2 regions of the Streptomyces sp. NPDC059582 genome follow, and region 2 is predicted to be linked to the other one. Evidence: riboswitches for the same ligand, from Rfam matches in the RefSeq annotation. Region 2 holds a riboswitch; the other holds the start of a gene.
What was found. Region 2 has a riboswitch for S-adenosylmethionine ahead of thrC (threonine synthase). Riboswitches for the same ligand answer to the same signal wherever they lie in the genome.
Positions count from the first base shown of each region.

Region 1: linked by a shared signal. The riboswitch ahead of ACFV0T_RS40975 (aminotransferase class V-fold PLP-dependent enzyme) and the one ahead of thrC (threonine synthase) in region 2 are both predicted to bind S-adenosylmethionine.

Region 1 is NZ_JBHWCC010000094.1:4,764-19,628, reverse strand. It holds gene ACFV0T_RS40995 (c-type cytochrome) at 18-830, shown strand; gene ACFV0T_RS40990 (Rieske 2Fe-2S domain-containing protein) at 827-1,885, shown strand; gene ACFV0T_RS40985 (cytochrome bc complex cytochrome b subunit) at 1,882-3,528, shown strand; gene trpD (anthranilate phosphoribosyltransferase) at 3,672-4,736, shown strand; SAM riboswitch class IV at 4,822-4,938, shown strand; gene ACFV0T_RS40975 (aminotransferase class V-fold PLP-dependent enzyme) at 5,120-6,481, shown strand; gene ACFV0T_RS40970 (Lrp/AsnC family transcriptional regulator) at 6,506-6,787, opposite strand; gene ACFV0T_RS40965 (rhomboid family intramembrane serine protease) at 6,784-7,518, opposite strand; gene ACFV0T_RS40960 (hypothetical protein) at 7,678-7,917, shown strand; gene ACFV0T_RS40955 (NYN domain-containing protein) at 7,955-9,298, shown strand; gene ACFV0T_RS40950 (NlpC/P60 family protein) at 9,509-10,543, shown strand; gene ACFV0T_RS40945 (NlpC/P60 family protein) at 10,830-11,840, shown strand; gene ACFV0T_RS40940 (hypothetical protein) at 11,870-13,060, shown strand; gene ACFV0T_RS40935 (glycosyltransferase 87 family protein) at 13,342-14,577, opposite strand; gene ACFV0T_RS40930 (glycosyltransferase family 4 protein) at 14,699-14,865, shown strand, end outside.
Region 2 is NZ_JBHWCC010000018.1:116,459-131,323, reverse strand. It holds gene nagA (N-acetylglucosamine-6-phosphate deacetylase) at 1-927, opposite strand, end outside; gene ACFV0T_RS17945 (ROK family protein) at 927-1,871, opposite strand; gene ACFV0T_RS17940 (extracellular solute-binding protein) at 2,048-3,271, shown strand; gene ACFV0T_RS17935 (DUF3263 domain-containing protein) at 3,310-3,549, shown strand; gene otsB (trehalose-phosphatase) at 3,679-4,548, shown strand; gene ACFV0T_RS17925 (trehalose-6-phosphate synthase) at 4,583-6,040, opposite strand; gene ACFV0T_RS17920 (glucosyl-3-phosphoglycerate synthase) at 6,147-7,118, opposite strand; SAM riboswitch class I at 7,300-7,439, shown strand; gene thrC (threonine synthase) at 7,457-8,740, shown strand; gene ACFV0T_RS17910 (MoaD/ThiS family protein) at 8,737-9,012, shown strand; gene ACFV0T_RS17905 (cold-shock protein) at 9,443-9,649, shown strand; gene groL (chaperonin GroEL) at 10,023-11,645, shown strand; gene ACFV0T_RS17895 (NADH:flavin oxidoreductase) at 11,939-13,066, shown strand; gene ACFV0T_RS17890 (metallophosphoesterase) at 13,128-14,015, shown strand; gene ACFV0T_RS17885 (MFS transporter) at 14,207-14,865, shown strand, end outside.

The DNA of each region.
Region 1 (14,865 bases), on a different contig from region 2:
TGACACCGGGGTAATCCGTGAAAAAGCTCTCCGCACGACGACGCCATCCGCTGGCGGCGGTCGTCGTCCTACTCCTCGCGCTGGCGGCCACTGGGGGGCTGTACGCCGCGTTCGCGCCCGCGAGCCAGGCGCAGGCCGATGACACCTCCCAGTCCCTCGCCATCGACGAGGGCAAGAAGCTCTACGCCGTCGGCTGCGCCAGCTGCCACGGCACCGGCGGTCAGGGCAGCTCCGACGGACCGAGCCTGGTCGGCGTGGGCGCCGCGGCCGTCGACTTCCAGGTCGGCACCGGCCGTATGCCTGCGGCGACCTCCGAGGGTCCCCAGGTGGTGAAGAAGAAGAACATCTACAGCCAGGCCGACATCGACCAGCTCGCGGCGTACATCGCCTCGCTGGGCGCCGGCCCGAACGTGCCCACCTCGGCGCAGTACGGCCCCGACGGCGCGGACATCGCCAAGGGTGGCGAACTCTTCCGCACCAACTGCGCGCAGTGCCACAACTTCACCGGTAAGGGCGGTGCCCTGACCAAGGGCAAGTTCGCGCCGAACCTCGAGGGTGTGGACCCCAAGCACATCTACGAGGCCATGCAGACCGGCCCGCAGAACATGCCTTCGTTCCCCGACACCACGCTGTCGGAGCAGAACAAGAAGGACATCATCGCGTACCTGAACGTGGTCAACAGCGATGAGACGGAGAACCCCGGCGGTCTCGAACTGGGCGGCCTCGGGCCGGTCAGCGAGGGTCTGTTCGCGTGGATCTTCGGTCTCGGCGCCCTGATCGCGGTCGCCGTCTGGGTCGCCGCTCGGACCGCAAAGGCCAAGAAGTCATGAGTAGCCAAGACATTCCAGAAGAGAACCTGCCCGCTGTGCAGGACCACACGCACGGTGCCGTAGACGTCGCGGACGAGCAGAACCCGTTCGCCGACCCGGGGCTGCCGCCCCACGAGCACCGGATCCAGGACATCGACGAGCGGGCCGCCAAGCGGTCCGAGCGTGCGGTCGCCTTCATGTTCACGCTGTCGATGCTGGCCACCGCCGGCTTCATCGCCTCGTACGTGACGATCCCGTCCGACAAGTCGATCTTCGTGTTCCCGATCGGCCACCTCAGCGCGCTGAACTTCGCCCTCGGCATGACGCTGGGTACGGCGCTGTTCAGCATCGGCGCGGGTGCGGTCCACTGGGCCCGCACCCTGATGTCCGATGTCGAGATCACCGACGAGCGGCACGCGATCGCGGCGCCGCCGGAGGTCAAGGCCAAGGTCCTGGCCGACTTCAAGCAGGGCGCCCAGGAGTCCGCGCTCGGCCGTCGCAAGCTGATCCGCAACACGATGTTCGGCGCGCTGGCCCTGTTCCCGCTCTCCGGCGTCATGCTGCTGCGCGACCTCGGCCCGCTGCCCGGGACCTCGCTCCGCCACACCCTGTGGTCCAAGGGCAAGCTGCTCGTCAACATGAACACGAACGAGCCGCTGCGCGCCTCGGACGTGGCCGTCGGCTCGCTGACCTTCGCCAAGCCCGAGGGCCTGGAGGAGCACGACGAGGAGTTCCAGAACGAGATCGCCAAGGCGGCCCTGATGATCGTCCGGCTCCAGCCGGAGAACATCAAGGACAAGCGCGAGCTCGAGTGGTCGTACGAGGGCATCGTGGCGTACTCCAAGATCTGCACCCACGTGGGCTGCCCGATCTCGCTGTACGAGCAGCAGACGCACCACGTGCTGTGCCCCTGTCACCAGTCCACCTTCGACCTGTCCGACGGCGCCCGAGTGATCTTCGGCCCCGCCGGTCACGCCCTGCCGCAGCTCCGCATCGGCGTGAACGACGAGGGCTATCTCGAGGCGCTCGGCGACTTCGAAGAGCCCGTCGGTCCTGCATTCTGGGAGCGCGGATGAGCACTACGACCAGCACCACGAACCCGTCGGACCGCTCGCGCGGGAAGGCGCCGGCCGGCGAGCGTGTCGCCGACTGGGCCGACGGCAGGCTCGGGATCTACTCCCTGGCCAAGTCCAACATGCGCAAGATCTTCCCCGACCACTGGTCGTTCATGTTGGGTGAGGTCTGCCTCTACAGCTTCATCATCATCATCCTCACGGGTGTGTACCTGACGCTGTTCTTCCACCCGTCGATGAACGAGGTGGAGTACCACGGCAGCTACGTCCCGCTCCAGGGACAGCTGATGTCGGAGGCGTTCAGCTCGACGCTGCACATCTCCTTTGATGTGCGTGGCGGTCTGCTCATCCGGCAGATCCACCACTGGGCGGCGCTGATCTTCCTCGCCGGCATGTTCGTGCACATGATGCGCGTGTTCTTCACGGGCGCGTTCCGCAAGCCGCGTGAGATCAACTGGCTGTTCGGCTTCCTGCTGTTCGTCCTGGGCATGTTCACCGGGTTCACCGGCTACTCGCTCCCGGACGACCTGCTCTCCGGCACCGGTGTCCGCTTCACCGAGGGTGCGATCCTGTCCATGCCGATCGTCGGCACGTACATCTCGTACTTCCTCTTCGGCGGTGAGTTCCCGGGCCACGACTTCGTGGCGCGGTTCTACTCGATCCACATCCTGCTGCTGCCGGGCATCATGCTCGGCCTGGTCGTGGGCCACCTGATCCTGGTCTTCTACCACAAGCACACGCAGTTCGCGGGCCCCGGCAAGAGCAACAAGAACGTCGTCGGCATGCCGCTGCTGCCGGTCTACACGGCCAAGGCCGGAGGCTTCTTCTTCCTGGTCTTCGGTGTCGTCGCGGCGATCGCGGCGATCGCTCAGATCAACCCGATCTGGGCCATCGGCCCCTACCGGCCGGACCAGGTGTCCACCGGCGCCCAGCCCGACTGGTACATGGGCTTCGCCGAGGGTCTGATCCGCTTCATGCCGGGCTGGGAGGTCAACTTCTGGGGTCACACGCTCGTCCTGGGCGTGTTCATCCCGCTGGTCCTCTTCGGTGTCGTGCTCGGCGCGCTGGCGGTCTACCCGTTCATCGAGTCCTGGCTCACCGGCGACAAGCGCGAGCACCACATCCTGGACCGCCCGCGCAACGCGCCGACCCGTACGGCGCTGGGCGTCGCCTGGGTCACGATGTACATGATCACGCTGGTCGGTGGTGGCAACGACCTCTGGGCCACCCACCTGCACCTGTCGATCAACTCGATCACCTGGTTCGTGCGGATCTTCTTCTTCGTCGGACCGGTCATCGCGTTCCTCCTCACCAAGCGGATCTGCCTCGGCCTCCAGCGCCGGGACCGGGACAAGGTGCTGCACGGTCGCGAGACCGGCACCATCAAGCGCCTGCCGCACGGTGAGTTCATCGAGGTCCACGAGCCGCTCAGCCAGGAGCAGCTGCACACCATCACGGCGCACGACCAGTACCAGCCGCTCGAGATCGGCCCCGCGGTCGACGAGAACGGTGTCGAGCGCAAGGTGACGGGCTCCGAGAAGCTTCGCGCCAAGCTCAGCAAGGCGTACTTCGACGAGGACAGCCAGATCCCGAAGCCGACCGTCGACGAGTACAAGGAGATCACGAGCGGCCACGGCCACCACTGATCGCTGCGCTCGCCACGCGCACAGAAGGGCCCCGTCCGGTCTCCGGGCGGGGCCCTTCGCGGTGCCCGGCGCTGGATAGGGTGTAACCAGCTTTTTCGTGTCCGCGAACCGTCTGCGAACCGTCTACGAACCAGGAGCGGCTGATGAGCGCTGTGACCCCCGCTGGAGGCGACATCGCGGCGGGCCGTTCCTGGCCCGCGGTACTGAACGGCCTGCTGGAGGGCCGTGACCAGAGCGCGGAGAGCACCGCCTGGGCGATGGACCGGATCATGCGCGGCGAGGCGACCGACGCGCAGATCGCCGGGTTCGTGGTCGCGCTGCGGGCCAAGGGCGAGACCGTCGAGGAGATCACGGGCCTGGTCCGGGCGATGTACGAACACGCGAACGTCATCCACGTGCCGGGCGCCACCGTCGACATCGTCGGCACGGGCGGCGACGGCGCGAAGACGGTGAACATCTCCACGATGTCCTCCATCGTCATCGCCGGTACCGGCGCCAAGGTCGTCAAGCACGGCAACCGGGCCGCGTCGTCGGCGTCGGGTGCCTCGGACGTGCTGGAGAAGCTCGGGGTCAATCTCGAACTGACGCCGAAGCGGGTGGCGGAGGTCGCCGAGGAGGCCGGGATCACCTTCTGCTTCGCGGTGAAGTTCCATCCGGCGCTGCGTCATGTGGCGGCGGCCCGGGGACAGTTGGGTATCCGGACGGTGTTCAACTTCCTGGGTCCGCTGACCAATCCGGCGAAGGTACGGGCCCAGGCGGTCGGGGTGGCCGATCCGCGGGTGGCGCCGATCATCGCGGGTGTCTTCGCCGAGCGGGGCAACTCCTCGCTGGTCTTCCGCGGCGACGACGGTCTCGACGAGCTCACCACGACGGCCACCTCCCGGGTGTGGATCGTCCGGGACGGCATGGTGACCGAGGAGACCTTCGACCCGCGGGACGTGGGTGTCGAACTGGTGCCGGTGGAGGCGCTGCGCGGTGCCGACGCGTCGTTCAACGCGGACGTGGCGCGCCGGCTGCTGAACGGCGAGACCGGGCCGGTGCGCGACGCGGTGCTGCTGAACTCGGCGGCGGCGCTGGTGGCGCTGGAACCGGGCTCCGGGACGCTGGCCGAGCAGATCGGGGCCGGGATGGCCAAGGCGGCCGAGTCGATCGACTCGGGCGCGGCCAAGCGGACGCTGGAGCGCTGGGTGGCCGTCAGCAACGCCTGACCCACGGCCGACGTGAGGCGAGGCGCGGTCCAGGATCCGGACCGCGCCTTGCGCGTCGAAGACCGTGTGGCAGGATGGTGAACCAGGTCATGAGTGACAGTCATGAGGCCCCGGCCGACTGTCCGGCAACCCTCCGTCCGTGGCGGGGTGCCCCGGGTGAAGACCAGGTCGTGGGCAGCGAGGTCCACGGCAAGCGCGGACCCCTCGAACGCTCCTGAGCGAGCGCGGCACCAGGGGTCCTGGTCCTCGAGGGAGCCTTCCGTGAGCAAGCGAATGCGATAGGGCGTAGAGCCCCGCCTCCGCGTACCCCTTTCACCCTCCCCACGCTCGAGCCCGGTGCGGCTCGCGTGGCGGTTCCGCCTTGCCTCTCACGGGAGTACCCCATGTCCGTCTCCACCGCTGCCACCGCCCAGGCCGTTTGTCACCCCCTGCCCGTTCTGGGGCGAGATGTCACCGTCCCGCTGGTCACGGGCGGCGAAGTCACCTACGCCGCGCTCGACTACGCGGCCAGCGCCCCCGCCCTCCAGCGTGTCTGGGACGACGTGGCGGCGTACGCCCCGTACTACGGCAGCGTCCACCGCGGCGCCGGCTACCTCTCCCAGCTCTCCACGGACCTGTTCGAGAACGCCCGCGCGACCGTCGCGGAGTTCCTGGACTGCCGCGGCGCCGACCAGGTGGTCTTCACCCGGTCGACCACCGACTCCCTGAACCTGCTGGCGGCCGCGCTGCCCGCCGACTGCCAGGTCTTCGTCTTCGAGACCGAGCACCACGCCTCGCTGCTGCCCTGGAAGAACGCCCGGGTCACCTGCCTCGACGCCCCGCGCACCCCACGCCAGGCGGTGGCGAGCCTGGAGCGCGCCCTCGCCGGCCGCGACCCGCACGGCCCGGCCCTGGTCTGCGTCACCGGTGCCTCGAACGTCACCGGGGAGTTGTGGCCCGTACGCGAGCTGGCGGCGGCGGCCCACGCGCACGGCGCCCGCATCGTCCTGGACGCCGCCCAGCTGGCTCCGCACCACCCGGTCTCCGTCCGTGACCTCGACGTCGACTGGGTCGCCTTCTCCGGCCACAAGCTGTACGCCCCGTTCGGCTCCGGCGTCCTGGCCGGCCGCGCCGACTGGCTGCGCGCGGCCGAGCCCTACCTCGCGGGCGGCGGCGCCAGCCGCAGGGTGACCCGGCGCGCGGACGGGGGAGTGGACGTGGAGTGGCACGAGAGCGCCGCCCGGCACGAGGCGGGCTCGCCGAACGTGATCGGCGCCTACTCCATCGCGTCCGCCTGCAAGGCCCTCACCGAGGCCGGTTTCGACGCCCTCGTGGCCCGCGAGCAGTACCTGATCGACACCGTCCGGGCGGGTCTCGCCGAGGTCCCCGAGGTCCGCGTCCTGTCCCTCTTCGGCGACGACGCCCCGCGGGTCGGGGTGCTCGCCTTCGTCGTGGAGGGCTGGAACAGCTCCCACTTCGCCGCCGCGCTCTCCGCCGAGTACGGCATCGGCGTCCGCGACGGCCTGTTCTGCGCCCACCCGCTGGTGCGCACCCTGCTGGGCGGCGACCCCGGCAGCCAGGGAGAGTGCGGTGCCCCCGAGGCCGCGCCGGGCGAGAAGTCCCTCAACGCGATCCGGGTGAGCTTCGGCGCGGGGACGCCGGACGAGCACGTGGAGCGGTTCGTGACCGCGGTGCGGGAGCTGGTCAGGGACGGCGCGAAGTGGCAGTACCGGACCGAGGGCGGCCGCTGCGTCCCGGCGGTCTGACCGCGCGGTTTCGGGAGGCGGCGGTCAGGAGTCGAGACCGATCGCGAACGCCGCCTCCAGGTCGTGCTGGGAGTAGGTCCGGAACGCCACGTGCGTGTCCGTGCCCTCCACGCCGGGGATCTTGCTGATCCGGCCCGGGATGACCTCCGCCAGATCCTCGTGCTGCCGCACCCGCACCATCGCGATCAGGTCGTAGGTGCCGGTGACCGAGAAGACCTCGCTCACGGATTCCAGCGCGGCGATCGACTCCGCGATCTCGGGAATCCGGTCCACGCTGGTCTTGATCAGGACGATCGCGGTGATCACGGCTGGGTCTCTCCCTCGGGGGCCGGAGCTGGGGCGGCCTTCACTCTAGTCGTACGGCCGAATCGCACCCACGCGTAGAGGAAGCCCGATCCAAAGCCCACCAGGTGCGCCAGATAGGCCACGCCGGGACCCTGGGTCGCCTGGCCCGCCGCCACCCATTGCAGGGCCGCCCAGAAGGGCAGCACGATCCACGCCGGAAAGCGCATCGGCAGGAAGAACAGGAACGGCAGGAGACTGGTCACCCGGGCCCTGGGAAACAGGAACAGGAACGCGCCGAGTACCGCGGAGATCGCCCCGGACGCGCCGACCAGCGACTGCTCGGAGCCGGCGTTGGCCACCGCGTACCCCAGCAGGGCGAGGTAGCCGCATCCGACGTAGAACAGGGTGAACTCGACCCGGCCCATCCGCTCCTCGGTCATCGCCCCGAAGACGTAGAGGAAGAGCATGTTGCCGAGCAGATGGACCCAGCTGCCGTGCACGAACAGGGCCGTGACGGGCGTCAGCGCCTGTCCGGCGGCGTCCTGGAACAGCTCGGCCGGGACCACGCCCCAGTGTCGGAAATATGTTCGCTGGGCAGCCGCCAGCTCGTCGCCGGTGCCGTATCCCGGGTTGAAGCCCGACGCCGGGCCGATCAGAAAGACCAGGCAGCACAGGGCGATCAGCCCGTACGTCACGGGCGCCGACGGTTTCCGGAACGCTCTGCCCGCGGTTCCGTTCCAGTTGCTGATCATGGTTACAGAGCATGACGTACCCGGACGCACTAAGACAGACCGCCTCGCCGCCGTGGACGGACGGGCGATGAGTACCCGCCAGGCCGTAGGGTTACGAGCCACATGCGCCGGGGAGAGCACGGTGCATCACGGACAATAGAAGGAAGGCGAACAGCCCCGATGACGGTTCCCCTGCCGACCGCCTCGACGCGGTGGCGCTGCACCCTCTGCGGCAATCTCACGCGTTTCGACGTGACCCGTTCGTCGAAGGTGGTGGAGTACGTCCACCTCGACCTGGCCGGTGCGCCGAACGTCGAGGAGCGCGAGGTGGTCAGTGAGACCATCGAGTCGGTGCGCTGCCGCTGGTGCAACGCGGTGGATCAGGTGGAACTCGTGGACAGGCCGGGCGCCGGCTCCTGACAGGGAGCGGCCCCGCACAGGTATTGGGGTGTGACGGATGGTGGAGAGCGCAGGCGGGGGGCCGGGCGACGGCGCCGCCGAGGTGCTCGACCGTCCGCTGCCCGACGGCGTGCGGCGCCGGGTCGTGCAGATCGTCTCGGACGGCTTCGGTGGGCTGACCATCGGGGAACTGCCCGCCCAGCTGCGGCAGTACGCCCGGTTCGCCCCGAATCGTCGGGCCAAGTTCGCGGGCAACGCCATGGCCGCGGCGCTGGAGACGGACACCCTCTTCCGGCAGCGGATCGGCGAGAAGTTCAGAGAGGCGCAGCCGGAACTCTCCGGCGCCCTCGACTCAGGCTCGCCGCCCCCGGCCGCGGACCCGCTGGACGTGGCGGCCGCGGCCTATGTGCTGCGGCCCACCGGCTGGGTGAAGCTGGTGACCGCGGCGGGCGAGGAGGCGCTGCGCGCGGACGCCGAGCGGGCCGACGAGGAGAGCCGCGCCGAGCTGGAGCGGCTGCGCGAGGAGCTCGACCGCTCCCGTGAGCAGACCCGGGCCGAGACCGAGCGGCTGCGGACCGAACTGGACGCCTCGAAGCGGGAAGCGGAATCGCTTCACCGCAAGCTGCGCGCGGCCCACAGCGACGTCAAGCGCGGCGAGGCGGCGCTGCGCAAGGTGCAGGGCGAGATCGAGGCCGTACGCGCCGAGACGCAGGCGCAGGTGTCCTCCGCCGAGAGCGAGGCGCGGCGGCTGAAGGGGCGCCTGGGCGAGGTGGAGGCGGCCCTGGAGGCCACCCGCAGGGCGGCCCGGGAGGGGCGCAGCGTCGAGGACATGCGGCTGCGGCTGCTGCTCGACACCGTGCTCGACGCGGCCCAGGGGCTGCGCCGGGAACTGGCGTTGCCGCCCGTGTCCGTACGGCCCGCGGAGACCGTGGACGCGGTCGAGCCCGGCCGGATGACTCCGAAGGACATCGCCAACCGCGCGCTGTCCGAGGACGATCCGGCGATCCTCGACCAGTTGCTCGCGCTGCCGCAGGCGCATCTGGTGGTCGACGGCTACAACGTGACCAAGACCGGCTATCCGCAGATGCCGCTGGAGAAGCAGCGGCTGCGGCTGCTCGGGCAGCTCTCGCAGCTCGCCGCGCAGACCGGCGCGGAGGTCACCTGCGTCTTCGACGGCGCCGAGCTGGCCGCCCCGGTGCTGCTGGCGCCGCCGCGCGGGGTGCGGGTGCTGTTCTCCAAGCCCGGTGTGACGGCCGACGAGCTCATCCGGCAGCTGGTGCGCGCCGAGCCGCCCGGCCGGCCCGTCATCGTCGCCTCGACCGACCGTGAGGTGGCCGACGGAGTGGCCCGCGCGGGGGCGCGGCCGGTGGCATCCGCGGTCCTTCTCAAGCGTCTGTCCTGAAGGTCAAGATCCGGGCCCAATGCCCGAATTGACGGAACCGTCACGCAACGTAGCGTCAATCGAGCATCACTGCATGTGAGTTGAGTGCAAAGAATGCGGTGCGTAACCGGGATTTTTCGTCGGAGGATTTGAACTGATCACAGAAACATCACTAGGGTCAGCCTTCGAATCTCCGTACGGGTGATCACTCACAAGAAGGAGCTCGTCTCCGTGGCGTCCCATCGTCGACCGAAGCAGCCGAGTCGTGCACGTGTGACCGTGCTGACCACCGCAGCCGCAGCCGCCGTCGTGCTCAGCGCCCAGGCCGCCAACGCCGCGCCGAGCGAGAAGCTGAACAAGGACGAGGTCAAGTCCAAGGTCGACAAGCTCTACGAAGAGGCGGAGCAGGCCACCGAGAAGTACAACGGGGCCAAGGAGAAGCAGGAGAAGCTCCAGAAGGAGATCTCCACCATCCAGGACAGCGTCGCCCGCGGCCAGGAAGACCTCAACGGCCTGCGCGACAGCATGGGCCTGGCCGCCGCCGCCCAGTACCGCACCGGCTCCATCGACTCCTCCCTCCAGCTCTTCCTGTCGGCCGACCCGGACGACTACCTGGACAAGGCCTCCACGCTCGACCAGTTGAGCGGTCAGCAGGTCGAGGCGCTGAAGAAGATCCAGGAGAAGCAGCGCGAGCTCGCCCAGGAGCGGACCGAGGCCTCGGACAAGCTCAAGGACCTCGCCTCCACCCGTACCGAACTCGGCAAGAAGAAGAAGGAAGTCCAGGCCAAGCTGGCCGAGGCGCAGAAGCTCCTCAACACGCTGACGGCCAAGGAGAAGGCGGCCCTCGCCGCCGCCGACGCCCGCGCCAGCCGCTCCGCCAGCTCGCGCGTGGACCTCGGCAACACCACCTCCGCCTCCGGCCGGGCCGCCGCCGCCTTCTCGGCCGCGCGGAGCCAGCTCAACAAGCCGTACGTCTACGGCGCCACCGGCACCGCCTCCTACGACTGCTCGGGTCTGACCTCCTGGGCCTACGCCCAGGCCGGCGTCACCATCCCGCGCACCTCGCAGGCCCAGGCCAGCGCCGGCACGCGGATCTACTCGCAGAGCGACCTCCGGGTCGGCGACCTGGTCATCTTCTACGGCGACCAGCACCACGTCGGCCTGTACGCGGGCAACGGCCAGGTGCTGCACGCCCCGCGCACCGGCACCGTCGTGCGCTACGAGTCGATCGGCAACATGCCGTTCCAGTTCGGCGTCCGTATCTGACCCGCGTCCGGCCCGAGCCGTTCCCGGACCGTTCCCGGTCCGGGAGGCCGGTCCGGGACCTCGGGCCGCCGCCCGAACGGGCGAATTGCGACACCGCCAACTGACCCCACGCCCCGCCGATGACCTGCGTCAGCGGCGGGGCGTCACGTTGTGTGCCCGCTGACGTCTTTGGCCGCCGCCCCGTGGCGGGGCTACTGTCTGGCGCGTTTCCCCACACCGCCGTGGCGCTTCCGCCGCGTGCCGGGGAAGCGGTCAGTGTCCGCCAGCGGAAGGAGTGCGGTTTCCCGTGGGGTCCCATCGCCGCCTTGCACCGTCCGGGTTCGACCGGGGTGCCTGCGCAGCCCTCAGTGTCCTGTCCGTCACCGCCGCCGCGCTCGGAGCCGTACCGGCGGCGGCCGCGCCGCACGACGACACCCGGGCCGAGGTGGACCGCCTCTACGAGGAGGCCGAGAAGGCGACCGAGGCCTTCAACCGGGCGGACGAGCGCGCCGACCTCCTGCGCAGCCAGGTGGGCAACGCCCAGGACCGGATCGCCCGGCAGCAGCAGAGCATCAACTCCCTGCGGGAGAAGCTCGGTTCGCTGGCCGGCGCCCAGTACCGCTCCGGCGGCCTCGACCCCTCCCTGGCGCTGCTGTTCTCCGACGACCCGGCCGACTACCTCGACCGGGCCTCCGTCCTGGACCGCATCACCACCCACCAGGCCGGGGAGCTGAAGGAGCTCCGGTCGGCCATGCGCGAGCTCGCCCAGGAGCGCGCGGACGCGACGCTGAAGCTGACCGAGCTGGAACAGAGCCGCAAGGCCGTCGCGAGCCACAAGCGGACCGTGGAGCACAAGCTCGCCAGGGCGCGGCGGCTGCTCAACTCGCTGCCCTTCGCCGAGCGCCTCGCCTTCGACCGGGCCTCCCGCTCCGGCCGCGCGGACCTTCCCGGACTCGGCGGCGCCGCGGCCACCGGCCGCGCCGCGTCGGCCGTCGCCGCCGCCCGCTCCGCCCTCGGCCGCCCCTACGTCTGGGGTGCCAACGGACCGGGCGGCTTCGACTGTTCGGGCCTGATGCAGTGGTCGTACGCGCAGGCCGGGGTGCAGCTGCCGCGCACCTCGCAGGCCCAGCGGTTCGCCGGGCACCAGGTCCCGCTGTCCCAGGCCCGGCCCGGGGACCTGGTCGTCTACCGGTCCGACGCCAGCCATGTCGGGATGTACGTGGGCAACGGCCAGGTGATCCACGCCCCCTATCCGGGGGCGCCCGTGCGGTACGACCCGGTGGGCATGATGCCGATCTCGTCGGTCACCCGGGTCTGACGCCCGAGCGGCGCCGTACGATCGGGAAGATGGCTGGTCGAAGGCGGGGATCGAGATCCGCGGTCGCGGCGCTGTGTCTGCTGCTCGTCTCCCTGGTGGGGTGCGGCGGGCGGCCCGCGACCGACGGCGCGCGGGCCGAGGTGCAACGGCTGCTGGACGCGCGGGCCGCCGCGGTCCTCGGCCACGACGAGCCGGCCTACCGCGCCACCGGCACCCCGGCCGGGTTCGACCACGTGAAGGCGGTCCCGTTCTCGGCCTGGTCCTACCGGGTCACCGCGGTGCACCCGAGCGGTGACACGGCCTCCGCGGACGCCGAGCTGCGCTACAGCGTCCGCGGGTACGACAGGGCGCCCGTCACGGCCGCGCGCGTCCTCGGGCTCGCCCTCGACGCCGGGGGGCGGTGGCGGGTGACGTCCGACCGGCCCGCGAAGAAGGCCGGGCAGCAGCTGTGGGACCAGGGCGCGGTGAGCGTCGTCCGGGGCGCGCACAGCCTGGTGCTGGGGACCGGGCAGTCGGGCGAGCGGCTGCGCTCCTTCGCGGAGCTGGCCGACCGCGCCGTGCCGGCGGTGTCGCAGGCGTGGGGCGCCGACTGGAGCGGGCACGTCGTGGTGCTCGTACCGAAGTCGCTGGAGGGGATGGCCGGGCTGCTGGCCTCGCCCGCCTCCTCCTACCGCGGGATCGCGGCGGTCACCACGGGCGAGACCGGCGGGCCGGCCCGGGCGCCCGCGGACCGGATCATCGTCAATCCCGACGCGTACGGCGTGCTGGGCTCGCTCGGCCGGCAGGTCGTGCTCACCCACGAGACCACGCATGTCGCCACCCGCGCCCACACCGACGCGGCCACGCCGCTGTGGCTGTCCGAGGGGTACGCCGACTGGGTCGGCTACCGCGGCAGCGGGCGCAGCGCGTCCATGGTCGCGCCGGAGCTCGCGGGTGCCGTCGCCGACGGGCGGGTCCCGGCGGCGCTGCCGGCCGACAAGGACTTCGGGTTCACCGGCGACTCGACCCGGCTGGCGCAGGCGTACGAGGGCGGCTGGCTGGCCTGCCGGCTGATCGCGGACCGCTGGGGCGAGGTCCGGCTGGGCGAGTTCTACCGGGCCGTGGGCGCGCACCGGGCGCGGGCGGGAGCGGTCGAGGACGCGATGAAGAAGGTGCTCGGGACGACGTCGGAGAAGTTCACCGCCCAGTGGCGGGACGCTCTGCGGGCGCAGTTCGGCTGAGCCCTTCCAGGTGGGCGACGGCCTCGGTGAGCCTCGCGCGCTCCGCCGTGCCCGTCGCCCGGGCCACCGGCAGTATGCGCTCGGCGGGGTCTTCGAGGGCAGCGGGGGAGCGCCGGTGCCGCTGCGGGTGACCGGGCTCGGCACGGCGGTCCAGCTCGCGCCGGCCCTCGGACCGTCCCGCCTCGGCCCGCCCGGCATCCGCCCGGCATCCGCCTGGCGCCGGCGCTCGCCACGGCCGCGCAGTGCGCGGCGGCGGCGCTGAGGGCGCGGTCGGCCCGCGGTCAGGAGGAGACCGGGGCCTCCTCGGCGCGGGCCGCCTGAGCCGGGAAGACCGCCTCGGGGCCGCGGGGCACCGTCGAGCGCCACAGCCGTACGGCCGCGGTGAGCGTGGCGGCCACCAGGAGGCCGTCCCGGACGAGGAGCAGGGTGACGCCCAGCGGGTCACTGGCGACGACGTGCTCGAACCAGACGGGGAACTCCAGCACCGTCGCGAACGCCGCCGCGAGCACCAGCCCGGCGGGCGTCCCCATCCTGCTGCCGCGGTGGCACAGACAGACCGCCGCGACCCCGACCAGCCACACCAGGTACTGCGGGCTGATCACCCGGCTGGTGACGGTGAACATCAGCACCGCCACGAAGGCCGCGTCGGCGAGCGTGTGGGGCAGGAAGCGGGTGGCCGCCAGGCGCCACAGCAGCAGCCAGCCGAAGGCGGCGCCGGTCAGGGCCAGGGCGGCGGTGCTGACGACGTCCACATACGGGCCGAGGAACTCCACCGAGCCGTAGTTGAGCAGCACCTCGCCCCGCCAGCCGAAGTGCCGGGCCACATGGAAGACCAGCGCGCCCAGCGACTCCACCTCGGTACCGCGGTCGCGCTGGGCGGCCAGGAACGCGAAGGCGCCCGGCATCGCCAGGGCGAACAGCGCGGCCACCGCGCCCACGGTCACCGCCGCCGCGCCCCACGCCCGGCGCCGCAGGGCCCCGACGAGCAGCAGCGCCGGCCACACCTTCAGCAGCGCCCCGACGCCGGCGAGGGCTCCCATCGTCCGCGGATGCCGGGCGCCCGCCAGCAGCGCGGCCACCGCCACCGCGGTGACCATCACGTCGTAGCGGGCGTAGAGCGTCGGCCCGAGCAGCGCCGCGCCCGCCACCCAGGTCCAGGCGCCGCGCGAGGACCCGCCGGGGCGCGGACCGGCGTACCGCAGCAGCAGGAGGACGGTCAGGTCGGCCAGGAAGGCGAGGACGAAGAACGCGGTCGCGTAGTCGAGGAAGGGCAGGAGCGCGGGGGAGAGCACGGCCAGCGCCGCGGCGGGCGGGTACTGCCAGGTGACGTCGTCGAGCGGGAAGGTGCCGTGGCGCAGCACCTCGTACCAGCCCTGGTAGATCACCGACACGTCGCTGGTGACGTCCGGGCCCGGGAAGACGGACACCTTCAGCACGCACAGCAGGAGCGGCAGCCTCGTCGCCGTCCAGGTGCCCAGCAGCCACGCCGGGGACCGTCCCGCGCCCGCAGTCTCCACCTGAGCCCCTGTCCGTCCGTCCGCCGTGCCGAGAGCCACATGATGACCCGCCGTGCCGTGAGGGGGCCATGAAGCACGGCCGGGGACGGCCGCGCGGACGCGTTGGGTAGGGTCGGCGGCGATGGACAAGACCCTCATCGTGACGAACGACTTCCCGCCCCGCCCCGGCGGCATCCAGGCGTTCCTGCACAACATGGCGCTGCGACTCGACCCCGAGCGGCTGGTCGTCTACGCCTCCACCTGGAAGCGGAGCCCGCAGGGCGTCGAGGCGACGGCCGCCTTCGACGC
Region 2 (14,865 bases):
GTCCAGGGTGAGGGTGGAGCCCGCGATCGAGCCGCCCTCCACCAGCCGGGCCACGCCCTCGCTGACCTCGACCTCCAGCGGGCCGAGCATGTAGCGGCCGTCGCCGATGCCGGCCGCGTCCATCGCGTCGGTGATGAACGCGACCCGCCCGGCTCCCGCGTGATGGAACGCCAGTTCCAGCGCGGCCGGGTGGAGATGGGTGCCGTCGTTGATCAGCTCGACCGTGACGCGCTCGTCGTCGAGCAGCGCGGCGATCGGTCCCGGGGTGCGGTGGCCGAGCGTGGGCATCGCGTTGAAGAGGTGCGTGGCGACCGTCGCGCCCGCGTCGATCGCCTCCACCGTCTGCTCGTACGTCGCGTCCGTGTGCCCGATCGCCGCGATCACCCCGTGCTCCGCGAGCAGGCGTACGGAGTCGATGCCGCCCGGCAGTTCGGTGGCGAGGGTGACCATCTTCGCGTGGCCGCGCGCCGCGTCGATCAGCTTGCGCACCTCCGCCGGGTCCGGGTCGCGCAGCAGTTCCTCGGAGTGCGCGCCCTTGCGGCAGGGCGAGATGAACGGGCCCTCGAAGTGGATGCCGGCGATGTCGCCCTGCTCGGCCAGTTCGGACAGCAGTCCGGCCTGCCGGGCGAGGAAGTCCATGTCGTCGGTGACCGTGGAGGCGACCAGGGTGGTGGTGCCGTGCAGCCGGTGGGTCCGGATCGCCGTCAGGGCGTCGTCGACCGGGCCCGAGAAGGACGCGCCGCCACCTCCGTGGTTGTGCAGGTCGACGAAGCCGGGGACCAGCCAGTGGCCGCTGACGTCCACGGTCTCCGCGTCGGCCGGGGCCGAGCCGGCGATCCGGGCGCCCTCGACGATCACGCGGCCGCCGTCCACGGTCCCGGTGGGCAGTACCACCCGGGCACCGGCGAGAACCTTGCTAGTGGCCATCAGGCGGTTACCTCCGAGGGGTCAGTGGTGGTCAGGAGATCCCAGGCGAGGAGTCCCGCGCCCAGGCATCCGGCGGTGTCCCCCAGCGCGGCGGGGACGATCGACGGCAACTTCTGGAAGGTGACGCGTCGCCGCACGGCGTCCCGCAGCGGCGAGAACAAGGTTTCCCCCGCCTCGGCGAGCCCGCCACCGATGATGAGGATGCGGGGGTCCAGCAGGGTGAGCGCGGTGACCAGGCCGTCCGCGAGCGCGTCGACGGCGTCCTGCCAGACCCGGACGGCGTTCGGGTCGCCGGACGTGACGGCCTTCGCGCAGTCCGCGGCGTCCGCCGCCGGGTCCCCGCAGGCGGCGGCCCACGCCTCGCTCACGGCGGCGGCCGACGCGTAGCGCTCCAGACAGCCGTGCTGCCCGCACGGGCAGGGGGATCCCCCGGGCCGTACGACGATGTGGCCGATCTCGCCCGCGAAGCCGTGCGCGCCCGCCTCCACCCGGCCGTCGAGGCCGATGGCGCCCGCGATGCCGGTGCCCAGGGGGACGAACAGGAAGCGGTCGGCGCCCCGGCCCGCGCCGATCCGGCCCTCGGCGAGTCCACCGGTGCGCACGTCGTGCCCGAGGGCGACGGGGATGCCGTCGAGCCGCCGCCCGAGCAGCTCGCGCAGGGGGACGTCGCGCCAGCCGAGGTTGGCCGCGTAGGCGGCGATGCCGTGCGTCTCGTCGACGATGCCGGGGACGGCGACGCCGGCCGCGGCCGCGGGCTCGCCGAGCTGCCGCTCGCCGTGGGCGCTCAGCTCGGCGGCGAAGTCGAGGATGCCGTCGACGACCGCGTCGGGCCCGCGCTCGCGCCCGGTGGCCCGGCGGGCCCGGTACAGCAGCTGGCCCTCCGCGCCGACCAGGGCGGCCTTCATCCCGGTGCCGCCCACGTCGAGGGCGATGACATGTCTCACGGGGAACAGTGTGGCCCCAGGACCCGCGAGAGGTCTAGTCCACTTGCGTGGTGTAGACCTTAATCCGAAAATCGGACGACCGGTTAGATGAACAGTCAGCGGAATCGGAGCGAACAGCGGTGCAGCAGGGCCAGCGGGGCAGGACAGGAATGATCGCGGCGGCGTCCGCACTGGGCATGACGGCGGTCCTGGGGGGCTGCGGGCTCGGTGGCGGCTCCGACGAGGTGACCCTGAGACTGGTCGCCGCCGACTACGGCGACAGCAAGGCCAACAGCTCCCAGGGCTACTGGGCCGCCCTCGTCAAGGACTACGAGGCGAAGCACCCGAACGTGAAGATCGACGTCACCGTCTACTCCTGGAACGACGTCGACCGCAAGGTCAAGGAGCTGGTCGCCGCCGGCGACGCCCCCGACATGGCGCAGATCGGCGCGTACGCCGACTACGCGGCGAAGGACCTCCTGTACCAGGCCGGTGAGGTCCTCTCCATCCCCGTACAGGGCGACTTCGCCCCCCAGCTCGCGCAGGCGGGCGAGGTGAGCGGGGTGCAGTACGGCATGCCGTTCGCCGCCTCCACGCGCCTGCTCTTCTACAACAAGGCCCTCTTCGCCAAGGCCGGGATCAGCACGGCCCCGACGACCTGGGAGGAGCTCGCCGACGACGCGAAGGCGCTCGAGGCGGAGGGCGTGAAGTACCCGTACGCGCTGCCCCTGGGCCCCGAGGAGGCGCAGGCCGAGACCATGCAGTGGCTGCTGAGCGGCGAGGGCGGCTACGCCGGGACCATCGGCACCTACGACATCGACTCCGCGCAGAACGTCGAGACCTTCGACTGGCTCAAGAACGAGCTGGTCGGCAAGGGCCTGACCGGACCGGTCGCGCCCGGCAGCCTGAACCGCGCGGCCGCGTTCACCGCCTTCGCCGCCGGTGACGTCGGCATGCTCAACGGCCACCCCTCCCTGATGAAGGCGGCCACGAAGAAGGGCGTGCAGGTCGGCATGGTCCCGATGCCCGGCGTGAAGGGCCCCTCCTCTTCCGTGATGGGCGTCGCCGACTGGATGACGGCGTTCAAGAAGAACGGCCACAGCGAGGAGATCGGCTCGTTCCTCGACTTCGTCTACGACGAGAAGAACGTGCTGACCTTCTCCCGCGAGTACGACCTGCTGCCGGTCACCGACTCCGCGTCCGACGCCATGGGCGCGGCCGCGCGGGACAAGGACCTGAAGCCGTTCCTGGACGAACTTCCCGTCTCCACGCTCTACCCGGTCGGCAAGACCTCCTGGGCGACGGTCAGCGCGGCCGTCAAGAAGCGCATCGGCCAGGCGGTCACGCCCACCGGCAACCCGTCCGGGGTGCTGGCGCAGCTGGAGGCGATGGCGAGCTCCGCGGACGCCGCCGCGCAGTAGGCCGCCCGCCTGTCGGTGGCGGGGACTACCGTGCGGTCATGGACGACGAGCAGGAAGGCCTCGGCCGCCGCGAACGGGACATCCTCGCCCTGGAACGCCGGGGCTTTCCCGGCGCCGGCGCGAAGGAACGCGCGATCCGCGAGGAACTCGGCCTGGCCCCCGTCCGCTACTACCAGCTCCTGAACGCCCTCCTCGACGACGAGCGCGCCCTCGCGGCGGACCCGGTGACGGTGAACCGCCTGAGAAGAGTGCGGGAGTCGCGGCGGGCGGAACGCTGAGCGCGGGGCGACCGGGCGGAGGGCCGCCGTCCCGTTCGGTCGCCGGCCACGGATTCGGGTTGCCGGGTACCGACCGGGTACACAGGTGAGTCACGCATGCGGGTGCGGTCGCGCGGATAGGGTCGCCGTATGGGCAGCCATGACACGCACCCCCCGCATCCCGCACCGCAGTCCCTGCCGACCCCCACGACCCGGGCGGGACGCGACGCGCTGGACGCCGTCCTCGCCCGCCCGCACCGCGCGGTGATCGGGCTCGACTTCGACGGCACGCTCGCGCCGATCGTGGCGGATCCCGAGCAGGCCCGCGCGCACCCGGACGCGGTCCCCGCGCTCGCCGCCCTCGCGCCGAAGGTGGCCGCGGTGGCCGTCGTCACCGGCCGGCCGGCCGCGGTGGCCGTGCGGCACGGCGGCTTCGACGGCGTCCCCGGCCTGGAGCACCTGGTCGTCCTCGGCCACTACGGCGCCGAACGCTGGGACGCCCGCACCGGCACCGTGACCGCCCCTCCGCCGCACCCCGGCGTCGCCGCCGTACGTGCCGAGCTGCCGGGATTCCTCGACACGATCGGCGCCTGGCGGGGCACCTGGATCGAGGAGAAGGGCCGGGCGCTGGCCGTCCACACCCGACGCGCCGAGGATCCGCAGGCCGCCTTCGAGGTGCTGCGCGCCCCCCTCACCGAGCTGGCCGCCCGGTACGGCCTGATCGTCGAACCGGGCCGTATGGTCCTCGAACTGCGGCCGCCGGGCGTGGACAAGGGCGTCGCCCTCCAGGACTTCGCCCGCGAGCTCGCCGCCGAGTCCGTCGTCTACGCGGGCGACGACCTGGGCGACCTGCCCGCCTTCGCCGCCGTCGACAAACTCCGCTCCGACGGCGTCCCGGGCCTGCTGGTGTGCAGTGGCAGCGACGAGGTCGCCGAACTGCGGGACCGGGCCGACCTGGTGGTGAACGGCCCGGAGGGGGTCGTGGACCTGCTGCGCGCGCTGGCGGCCCGGCTCGGCTGACCGGCCCGCCCCGCGGGACCGCGCGACCGTGCGCTCAGTCCTTCAGCGCACCGAGCTGGTCCAGGAACCACTGGGCCGGCGGCAGCGCGGTCGCCGCGGCGGCCAGGCGCTTCGTCCGCTCCGCCCGCTCGGGCACCGGCATCACCAGCGCCTCGTGCAGTGCCCGCGCGGTGCCGACCACGTCGTACGGATTGACGGTGATCGCGTCCTCGCGCAGCTCCTCGTAGGCCCCCGCCTCCCGCGACAGCACCAGCGCGCACCCCTCGTCGGAGACCACCGGCACCTCCTTCGCGACCAGGTTCATGCCGTCCCGGATCGGGTTCACGAGGGCCACGTCGGCCAGCCGGTACGCGGCCAGCGAGCGCGCGAAGTCGTCCTTCACGTGCAGCACGACCGGGGTCCAGCCCGGTGTCCCGTATCCGGCGTTGATCTCGTCCGCGAGCCGCTGCACCTCGGCCGTGTAGTCGCGGTAGACGGCGAGGTCCTGCCGGGACGGGTAGGCGAAGGCGACGTGCACGACCCGCTCGCGCCACTCCGGGTGGTCGTCGAGCAGCTGCCGGTACGCCAGCAGGCCGCGCACGATGTTCTTCGACAGCTCGGTCCGGTCGACCCGCACGATCGTCCTGCGGCCCTCGCCGATCTCCGTCCGCAGCGCCGCCATCCGCTCGCCGACGTCGGCCTGGTGGGCACGGGCGCGCAGGAACTCGGCATCGGCCCCGAGGCCGTGCACGCCGATCACCGTGGTGCGCGTCGGTCGCCCTGAGGCCGGCGTGTGCTCGATCGTCGCGCCCGGCTCGCCGCTCGGTCCGCTCGGGAAGATCCGCTCGGGATTCACCTCCCCGGCGCACTCCATGAAGGCGCGCGCCCACCGCCGGGTGAGGAAGCCCAGCCGGTCCGCGCCGAGCATCCCCCACACGATCTGCTCGCGGATGTCGTCCGGCAGCATCCGGAAGTAGTCCGGCGGCGCCCAGGGCGTGTGCGAGAAGTGGCCGATGCGCAGGTCGGGACGGAGCTCGCGGAGCATGCCCGGCACCAGCGTCAGGTGGTAGTCCTGCACGATCGCCGTGGCCCCGTCGGCCGCGTCCTCGGCCAGCGCCTGCGCGAAGGCGCGGTTGTACCTCTCGTACGACGCCCACCGACGCCGGAACTCCGCGTCGAAGACCGGCTCCAGCGGTGTCTGGTAGAGCATGTGGTGGACGAACCAGAGCACGGAGTTGGCGATGCCGTTGTAGGCGTCGGCGTGCACGTCGGCCGGGATGTCCAGCATCCGCACCCCGCTCTCGCCCACGCCGCGCCGGACCGCCTCGCGGTCGCCGTCGGACAGGGCGGAGCACACCCACAGTGCCCCGACGTCCGGCCCGATGGCGGACAGGCCCGAGACCAGCCCGCCGCCGCCCCTGCGGGCGTGCAGCGAGCCGTCCTCGCCCACCTCGTACGAAACCGGGCCGCGATTGGACGCGACCAGCACCTCAGCGCCGTGCGTGGAAGCCATACGCCTCAACCTAGCCCGGCCCGGAAACGCTCAAACGTACGGAAGGCCCACAACAGTCCGCGGAGATTTGTATACGACTGTCGGTCGCTGTCACTCGGCGCGTTCGTCACGCGACCTTCCGTGACGCGTACTCCTCGATCTCGGCCATCGGCGGCCGCTCCTCCGTGTCCACGGAGTACGTGCGCGGCTCGAAGCCGTCCGGCCCCCGTTCGAACTGGGTCAGAGAGGGCCGGATCAGGTGCCCGCGGGCCATGCGCAGCTGTGCGGTGCGGTAGATCGCGGCGGCCATCCGGCCCAGCGCCTGTCCGTCCTGGTGCCGGTGCTTGCGCACGCCCACGTCCACCTGGGCGAGGGCGTCGAGACCCACCAGGTGCAGCGAGTCGACCAGCATGCCCAGCTCCACCCCGTACCCGACGGGGAAGGGGAGCTGCTCCAGCAGGGAACGGCGGGCCGCGTACTCGCCGCCGAGCGGCTGCACGAACCCGGCCAGCCGCGGCCAGTGCATGTTCAGCAGCGGGCGGGCCATCAGCTCGGTGACCCGGCCGCCCTGGCCGGCCGCTCCGCCGGAGGCGAGCGCATTCGACTCGTCGCCCAGCGGGCGGTCGTACATGGCCTTGACCAGATCGATGTCCGGGTCGGTGAGCAACGGCCCCACGATCCCGGAGACGAAGTCGGAGGAGAACTCCTTCAGGTCGGCGTCGATGAAGCAGACGATGTCCCCGCGGGTGACCAGGAGGGACCGCCAGAGCACCTCGCCCTTGCCCGGCACGGCCGGGATGCGGGGCAGTATGTCGTCGCGGTGGACGACCCGGGCGCCCGCGGCGGCGGCCACCGCGGAGGTGCGGTCGGTGGAACCCGAGTCGACGACGACGATCTCGTCGACGAGCGGGACCTGCTGCATGAGGTCGTGACGGATCACGGCGACGATGTCACCGACCGTCTCCTCCTCGTTGAGCGCGGGCAGGACGACGGAGACCGACTGGCCCCTGGCGCGCTTGGCGGCGAGGATCTTGTGGAGCGGGCGATCGGTCACGGACCAGGAGCGTGTGCTCAGCCAGCGCTCGACTTCTTCCAGCACGGTGGCGGCTCCTTCTACGTTCTCGCGGCGGGAGGTGGTGCCCGTCGTGATGACGGCCGACGGGCACGGGCATCTCGCGGTTCGGACGGTTATCTCAACTGTCCTGGCCTTCGGTTACAGTCTTGAACAACGCGCATGACCATCGCATGTCCAGGGTGGCCCGCCGTTCACAACTTCATACCGCTCATCCAGAGGGGCAGAGGGACACGGCCCGATGAAGCCCCGGCAACCCTCCAGTCGGCTCTCGTTCACGCGAGGCTCCCGGCTCGGGAAGGTGCCAAATCCGTCTCACGGCGAAGTGCGCCGTGAGGAAGATGAGGAGAAAGGGCCTCGCCTCCATGGCTGTGCAGACCGTTGCAAGCACCACCAACTCCGTCGATCTGGGCCCCGCCGCGGCGCTTTCCTGCCGTGAGTGCGGACACCGCGTGCCGCTCGGCCCGGTCTTCGCCTGCGAGGAGTGTTTCGGCCCGCTCGAGATCGCCTACGACTTCTCGGCCTACGACACCGAGGAGCTCCGCAAGCGGATCGAGGCCGGCCCCGCGAACATCTGGCGCTACGCCCCGCTGCTGCCCGTCCCGGCCGACGTGGCGACCAAGCCCAACATCAACCCCGGCTGGACCAAGCTCGTCCAGGCCGACAACCTGGCGCGCGAGCTCGGTGTGACCGGCGGGTTGTACGTGAAGGACGACTCCGGCAACCCGACGCACTCCTTCAAGGACCGGGTCGTCGCCCAGGCCCTGGAGGCCGCGCGCGCCTTCGGCTTCACCACCCTCTCCTGCTCCTCCACCGGCAACCTGGCCGGCGCCGTCGGCGCCGCCGCCGCCCGGGCAGGCTTCCGCTCCTGCGTGTTCATCCCGCACGACCTGGAGCAGGGCAAGATCGTCATGGCCGCGGTCTACGGCGGTGAACTCGTCGGCATCGAGGGCAACTACGACGACGTGAACCGCTTCTGCTCCGAGCTCATCGGCGACCCGGCCGGCGAGGGCTGGGGCTTCGTCAACGTCAACCTGCGGCCCTACTACGCGGAGGGCTCGAAGACCCTCGCGTACGAGATCTGCGAGCAGCTCGGCTGGCGGCTGCCCGACCAGCTGGTCGTCCCGATCGCCTCGGGCTCCCAGCTCACGAAGATCGACAAGGGTCTCCAGGAACTGATCAAGCTCGGGCTGGTCGAGGACCGGCCGTACCGGATCTTCGGCGCGCAGGCGGCGGGCTGCTCGCCGGTGTCCGTGGCGTACAAGGCCGGCCACGACGTGGTGCGGCCGCAGAAGCCGGACACCATCGCCAAGTCCCTCGCGATCGGCAACCCGGCCGACGGGCCGTACGTCCTCGACATCGCGCGCCGCACGGGCGGTGCCGTGGAGGACGTGACGGACGAGCAGATCGTGGACGCGATCAAGCTGCTGGCGCGGACCGAGGGGATCTTCGCGGAGACGGCGGGCGGGGTGACGGTGGGCGTGACGAAGAAGCTCATCGAGGCCGGCCTGCTCGACCCGACGAAGACGACCGTCGTGCTGAACACCGGCGACGGTCTGAAGACCCTGGACGCGGTGGCCGGCACCGGCCTGACCGCGACGATCCGCCCGAACCTGGACTCCTTCCGAGAGGCTGGCCTCGCATCATGAGCGTCAACGTCCGCATCCCCACCATCCTGCGCACGTACACCGGCGGCAAGGCCGAGGTGAGCGCCGAGGGCACGACCCTCGCCGAGGTCATCTCCGACCTGGACAAGAACCACACAGGCATCGCGGGCCGCGTCCTGGACGACGAGGGCAAGCTGCGCCGGTTCGTCAACGTGTACGTGAACGACGACGACGTCCGCTTCGAGCAGGGCCTGGCGACCGCGACCCCGGACGGCGCGGGTGTCTCCATCATTCCGGCGGTCGCCGGAGGCTGATCATTACCATCGGTAACCGAGGTTACCGAGAGTTCATCGAATTGCCCCCTCCGTGAGAGAAGCGGAGGGGGCAATTCAGTGTGGTTGAGCGCGGTACAGTTGGGGAACCCGCTCCCGATTCCAGGGTCGGCGGCCTTCGGAGCCTGCTGCACTGCCGATAAGAAGCAGCCAAACTGTGCAGGCCTTTTGCGCCTTTCGCTCCCTATGCCTGGCCCAACTTGCCCTGAAACTAGGCGAATTGTGGGTAGATTCCGGACCCGTCATGCCCGGATTTCTCGTCCGATTGACCTGTTGCAGACGGCAGTTGGACAGATACATTCAGCCGCGGTCGACGCGTTCCGGCGCACGCCCCCGGCCAATGGGGGGTGAGGTCTGACCCGGATTCGCGAAGTGCGGATCTGTGCAAGGGCCAGTAATAGGGGAGTTAGGCATGGCTCAGGGCACCGTCAAGTGGTTCAACGCGGAGAAGGGGTACGGCTTCATCGCGGTCGACGGTGGTGCGGACGTGTTCGTCCACTACAGCGCGATCCAGATGGACGGGTACCGCACCCTGGAAGAGGGCCAGCGGGTCGATTTCGAGATCTCGCAGGGTCAGAAGGGGCCGCAGGCGGACATGGTCCGCCTGGCGACCGGCTGAAGCACGCGCCGACTTACTGCAGCGACGTTCTTCTGTATTTCTTCGAAGGGCTCGTACCTCACGGGGTGCGAGCCCTTCGGCCTGCCCGGTTCCCGCCGCGCGGAACCCGCGGATCACCGGCCGGCGCTCGCGCCCGACCGTCACCCGACCGCCGCCCCTCATCGAGCCTGCCGCGCAGGCGCACCTTGCACTCGGGCGGGGCGAGTGCTAATCATTGGCGTTAGCACTCTGAAGGTGAGAGTGATAACGAAGGACCGGGTCGGTGAGGCCCGCAGGCCAGGTGGTGCAAGGAACCACGGGGCAGGCAGGCCGTCCGTCGCGGGCGCCAGCGCGGTCCGGAGCAATCCACCCCAGTCCGGGAGGACCACTTCACATGGCCAAGATCATCGCGTTCGACGAGGAGGCACGGCGCGGTCTCGAGCGCGGGATGAACCAGCTCGCCGACGCCGTCAAGGTCACCCTTGGCCCCAAGGGCCGCAACGTCGTCCTCGAGAAGAAGTGGGGCGCCCCCACGATCACCAACGATGGTGTGTCCATCGCCAAGGAGATCGAGCTCGAGGACCCGTACGAGAAGATCGGCGCCGAGCTGGTCAAGGAAGTCGCCAAGAAGACGGACGACGTCGCCGGCGACGGTACGACCACTGCGACCGTGCTCGCCCAGGCGCTCGTCCGTGAGGGCCTGCGCAACGTGGCCGCCGGCGCCAACCCGATGGCTCTCAAGCGCGGTATCGAGAAGGCCGTCGAGGCCGTCTCCGGTGCCCTGCTGGAGCAGGCGAAGGATGTCGAGACCAAGGAGCAGATCGCTTCCACGGCCTCCATCTCCGCCGCCGACACCCAGATCGGCGAGCTCATCGCCGAGGCGATGGACAAGGTCGGCAAGGAAGGCGTCATCACCGTCGAGGAGTCCCAGACCTTCGGTCTGGAGCTCGAGCTCACCGAGGGTATGCGCTTCGACAAGGGCTACATCTCGGCGTACTTCGCCACCGACATGGAGCGTATGGAGGCGTCGCTCGACGACCCGTACATCCTGATCGCCAACTCCAAGATCGGTTCCGTCAAGGACCTGCTCCCGCTCCTGGAGAAGGTCATGCAGTCGGGCAAGCCGCTGCTGATCATCGCCGAGGACGTCGAGGGCGAGGCCCTGTCGACCCTGGTCGTCAACAAGATCCGTGGCACCTTCAAGTCCGTCGCCGTCAAGGCCCCGGGCTTCGGTGACCGCCGCAAGGCCATGCTCGGCGACATCGCCATCCTCACGGGCGGCGAGGTCATCTCCGAGGAGGTCGGCCTCAAGCTGGAGAACGCGACCCTGGACCTCCTGGGCCGCGCTCGCAAGGTCGTCATCACCAAGGACGAGACGACGATCGTCGACGGCTCCGGTGACACCGACCAGGTCCAGGGCCGGGTCAACCAGATCCGCGCCGAGATCGAGAACTCGGACTCGGACTACGACCGCGAGAAGCTCCAGGAGCGCCTGGCGAAGCTGGCCGGCGGCGTGGCCGTCATCAAGGCCGGTGCCGCCACCGAGGTCGAGCTCAAGGAGCGCAAGCACCGCATCGAGGACGCCGTTCGCAACGCGAAGGCGGCCGTCGAGGAGGGCATCGTCGCCGGTGGTGGCGTGGCTCTGCTCCAGGCTTCCTCGGTCTTCGAGAAGCTCGAGCTCACGGGTGACGAGGCGACCGGCGCCAACGCCGTGAAGCTCGCCCTGGAGGCCCCGCTCAAGCAGATCGCCGTCAACGGTGGTCTCGAGGGTGGCGTCATCGTCGAGAAGGTGCGCAACCTGCCCGTCGGCCACGGCCTGAACGCCGCGACCGGTGAGTACGTCGACATGATCGCCGAAGGCATCATCGACCCGGCGAAGGTGACCCGCTCTGCTCTGCAGAACGCCGCCTCCATCGCCGCGCTGTTCCTCACCACCGAGGCCGTCATCGCCGACAAGCCGGAGAAGTCCGCGGCTCCGGCCGGCGGCGGCATGCCGGGCGGTGACATGGACTTCTGATCCTTCGCGAAAGCGAGGATCGGACCCGTCCGTCCAGTACCGAGGGCGGCACTCCCTGGAGACAGGGGGTGCCGCCCTCGGGCGTTTCCGCGGGGCGCCGGCGGCCCGCTCCTCGGGACGGGCGCGGGGAGTGGCGGGGGAACCGCCCGGGAGCGGCACGGGGAGTGGCGCGGATCACATGTGACTCGTGCGGTGGGCGGAATGCGGTGGCCGACGGGTCCGTTGACCTCTGAGTGCGTTCGATGCACACGCACATACCGACCAGTCCAGTCAATTCACCAGGAGCCTCCCACGTGACCGTCATCGCGTCCTCCGCCTCCCGCGCCGCGGAGATCCTGTCCCGGCCCGTCGCGCTCAACGGCCTCACCGTCCCGAACCGGATCGTGATGGCGCCGATGACGCGCCAGTTCTCCCCGGGCGGCATCCCGGGCGAGGACGTGCTGTCGTACTACGCCCGCCGCGCCGCCGCGGGTGTGGGTCTGATCGTCACCGAGGGGACGTACGTCGGCCACGAGTCGGCCGGGCAGAGCGACCGCGTCCCGCGCTTCCACGGCGACGAGCAGCTGGCCGGGTGGGCCCAGGTGGCGGACGCCGTGCACGCGGCGGGCGGCACGATCGTGCCGCAGCTGTGGCACATCGGCATGGTGCGCAAGGCGGGGGAGCCGCCGTTCGCCGACGCTCCGCCGGTCGGCCCGTCCGGCATCGGCACGGAGGGCGCCGAGGTCACCGGCAGGGCCATGACCCGGCAGGATCTGGACGACGTGATCGAGGCGTTCGCGAAGGCCGCGGCCGACGCCGAGCGCATCGGCTTCGACGGGGTCGAGCTGCACGGCGCGCACGGTTATCTGCTCGACCAGTTCCTTTGGGCGGGCACCAACCGCCGCACGGACGCCTACGGCGGCGACCCGGTGGCCCGGACGAAGTTCGCGGCGGAGATCGTCGCCGCGGTGCGCGCGGTGGTCTCGCCGGAGTTCCCGGTCCTCTTCCGCTACTCGCAGTGGAAGCAGCAGCAGTACGACGCCCGGCTGGCCGAGACCCCGGAGGAGCTGGAGGCGATCCTGGCCCCGCTGGCCGCGGCAGGCGTCGACGCCTTCCACGCCTCCACCCGCCGCTACTGGCTCCCGGAGTTCGAAGACTCCGACCTCAACCTGGCCGGCTGGACGAAGAAGATCACCGGCAGGCCCGCCATCACCGTGGGCTCGGTCGGTCTCGACGGCGACTTCGTCGGGAGCTTCAGGGGCGAGGGTTCGCCGGTCAAGGGCATCGACAACCTCCTCGACCGGCTCGAGCGCGACGAGTTCGACATGGTGGCCGTCGGCCGCGCGCTGCTCCAGGACCCGGACTGGGCGGCGAAGGTCCTGGCCGACCGGTGCGACGAGCTGAAGCCGTACGACGCGGCGGCGCTGCGCACCCTCAGCTGAGGCCCACGGGCCCGCGGCCGCCCTCTGGCCGTGGGCCCCGACTGCCGTTAGCGTGCGGCAGATGCGGATCCTGCATCTGTCCGACACCCATGTCGAGCGGACCGACGAGCCCAACCGGCACGGCGTCGCCGCCACCGAGTCGCTGCGGCTGATGCTGGCCGCGCTGCGCCACCAGCGGGCCGTCGACGCGATCGTCGTCACCGGTGACCTCGCCGACGACGGCGCGGTGGAGGCGTACACGACCGTGCGGGAGGCGGTGGGCGCGTTCGCCCGGACGTGGGACGCCCCCGTCTTCTTCACCACCGGCAACCACGACGAACGCCAGGCCTTCGCGAAGGTGCTGGGCAGCGGCCATCTGGCCGCCGACGGGACGGAGCGGGCCGTCGCGGCCGTGCCGGGGGCCGAGCGGGCCGCCGTGAGCGGCGTCGGCGGCTACCGCTTCGTGACGCTGGACTCGCTGGTGCCGGGGGAGGTGTACGGGCAGCTCGGGAAGGCCCAACTCGACTGGCTGCGCGAGGTGTTGAGGGTGCCCTCGGAGCAGGGCACGGTACTGGCCCTGCACCATCCGCCGATCGCCCTGGACGTGCCGACCCAGCGGGCCTTCGGGCTGCGTGATCCGGGCGGGCTGGGCGAGGTGATCCGGGGGACGGACGTGCGGGTCGTACTCACCGGGCACTTCCACCTCCAGCTCCTCGGCTTCCTGGCGGCCGTGCCGGTGTGGGTCACGCCCGGTGTGGTCAACCGCATCGACCTCACGACCCGGCCGGGGACCGAGCGGGCGGTGCGCGGCGCGTCGGCGTCACTGGTGGAGCTCGGTGGCGCGTCGGGGCCGATGTTCCACACCTTCCACGCGCGCGATCCGCGGGCCCACGAGACCGTCTACGAGCTCGACGAGGAGCGCACCCGCGAGGTGATCGCGCGGCACGGGCCCCCCGGCCACCGGAACTGACCCCCGGCCACCGGAACTGATCCCACCCTCCCCTCTCCCTTCCGGGCTCTCCGCCCCCTTCCCGCCTCGGTGTCGGACCGGGGGCCGCCCTTTTGGGGCCGCTCTTTTCCCTTGCTTAAGTCAATCAATTGACTTAAGGTTGCCTGAGTCAAGCAGATTCGTATGCCCGTACGCCCCACGGAGGCCCCTCCATGTCCGACGCTCCCGTCCGGCCCCCAGCGGCCGGGGGAACCGCCCAGCCCGGGTCGAACGCAGTGGTGGCGGTCCTGGCCTTCGCCGGAATCGTCGTCTCGCTGATGCAGACCCTGGTCATCCCGATCGTCCCGGAGCTGCCGAAGTACCTGAACGCCTCGGCCTCCGACACCGCCTGGGCGGTCACCGCCACACTGCTGGCCGCCGCCGTCGTCACGCCCGTCGCCGGCCGGCTCGGTGACATGTTCGGCAAGCGCAGGCTGCTGCTCGTCAGCATCGTGCTGCTGGTCGTCGGCTCGGTGGTGTGCGCGTTCAGCGACTCCCTGACCCCGATGATCGTGGGCCGCGCCTTGCAGGGCCTGGCCGCCGCCACCGTCCCGCTCGGCATCAGCATCATGCGCGACGAGCTGCCCGTGGAGCGGCTCGCCGGCTCCACCGCCCTGATGAGCGCCTCCCTGGGCGTCGGCGGCGCCCTCGGTCTGCCCGCCGCCGCCTTCATCGCCGACAACTTCGACTGGCACCTGCTGTTCTGGACCTCCGCCGCCTTCGGCGTCGTCGCGCTGGCGCTGGTCCTGACACTGGTGCCCGAGTCCCAGGTCCGCACCGGCGGCCGCTTCGACTTCGTCGGCTCGGCCGGGATGGCGGTCGGCCTGGTCTC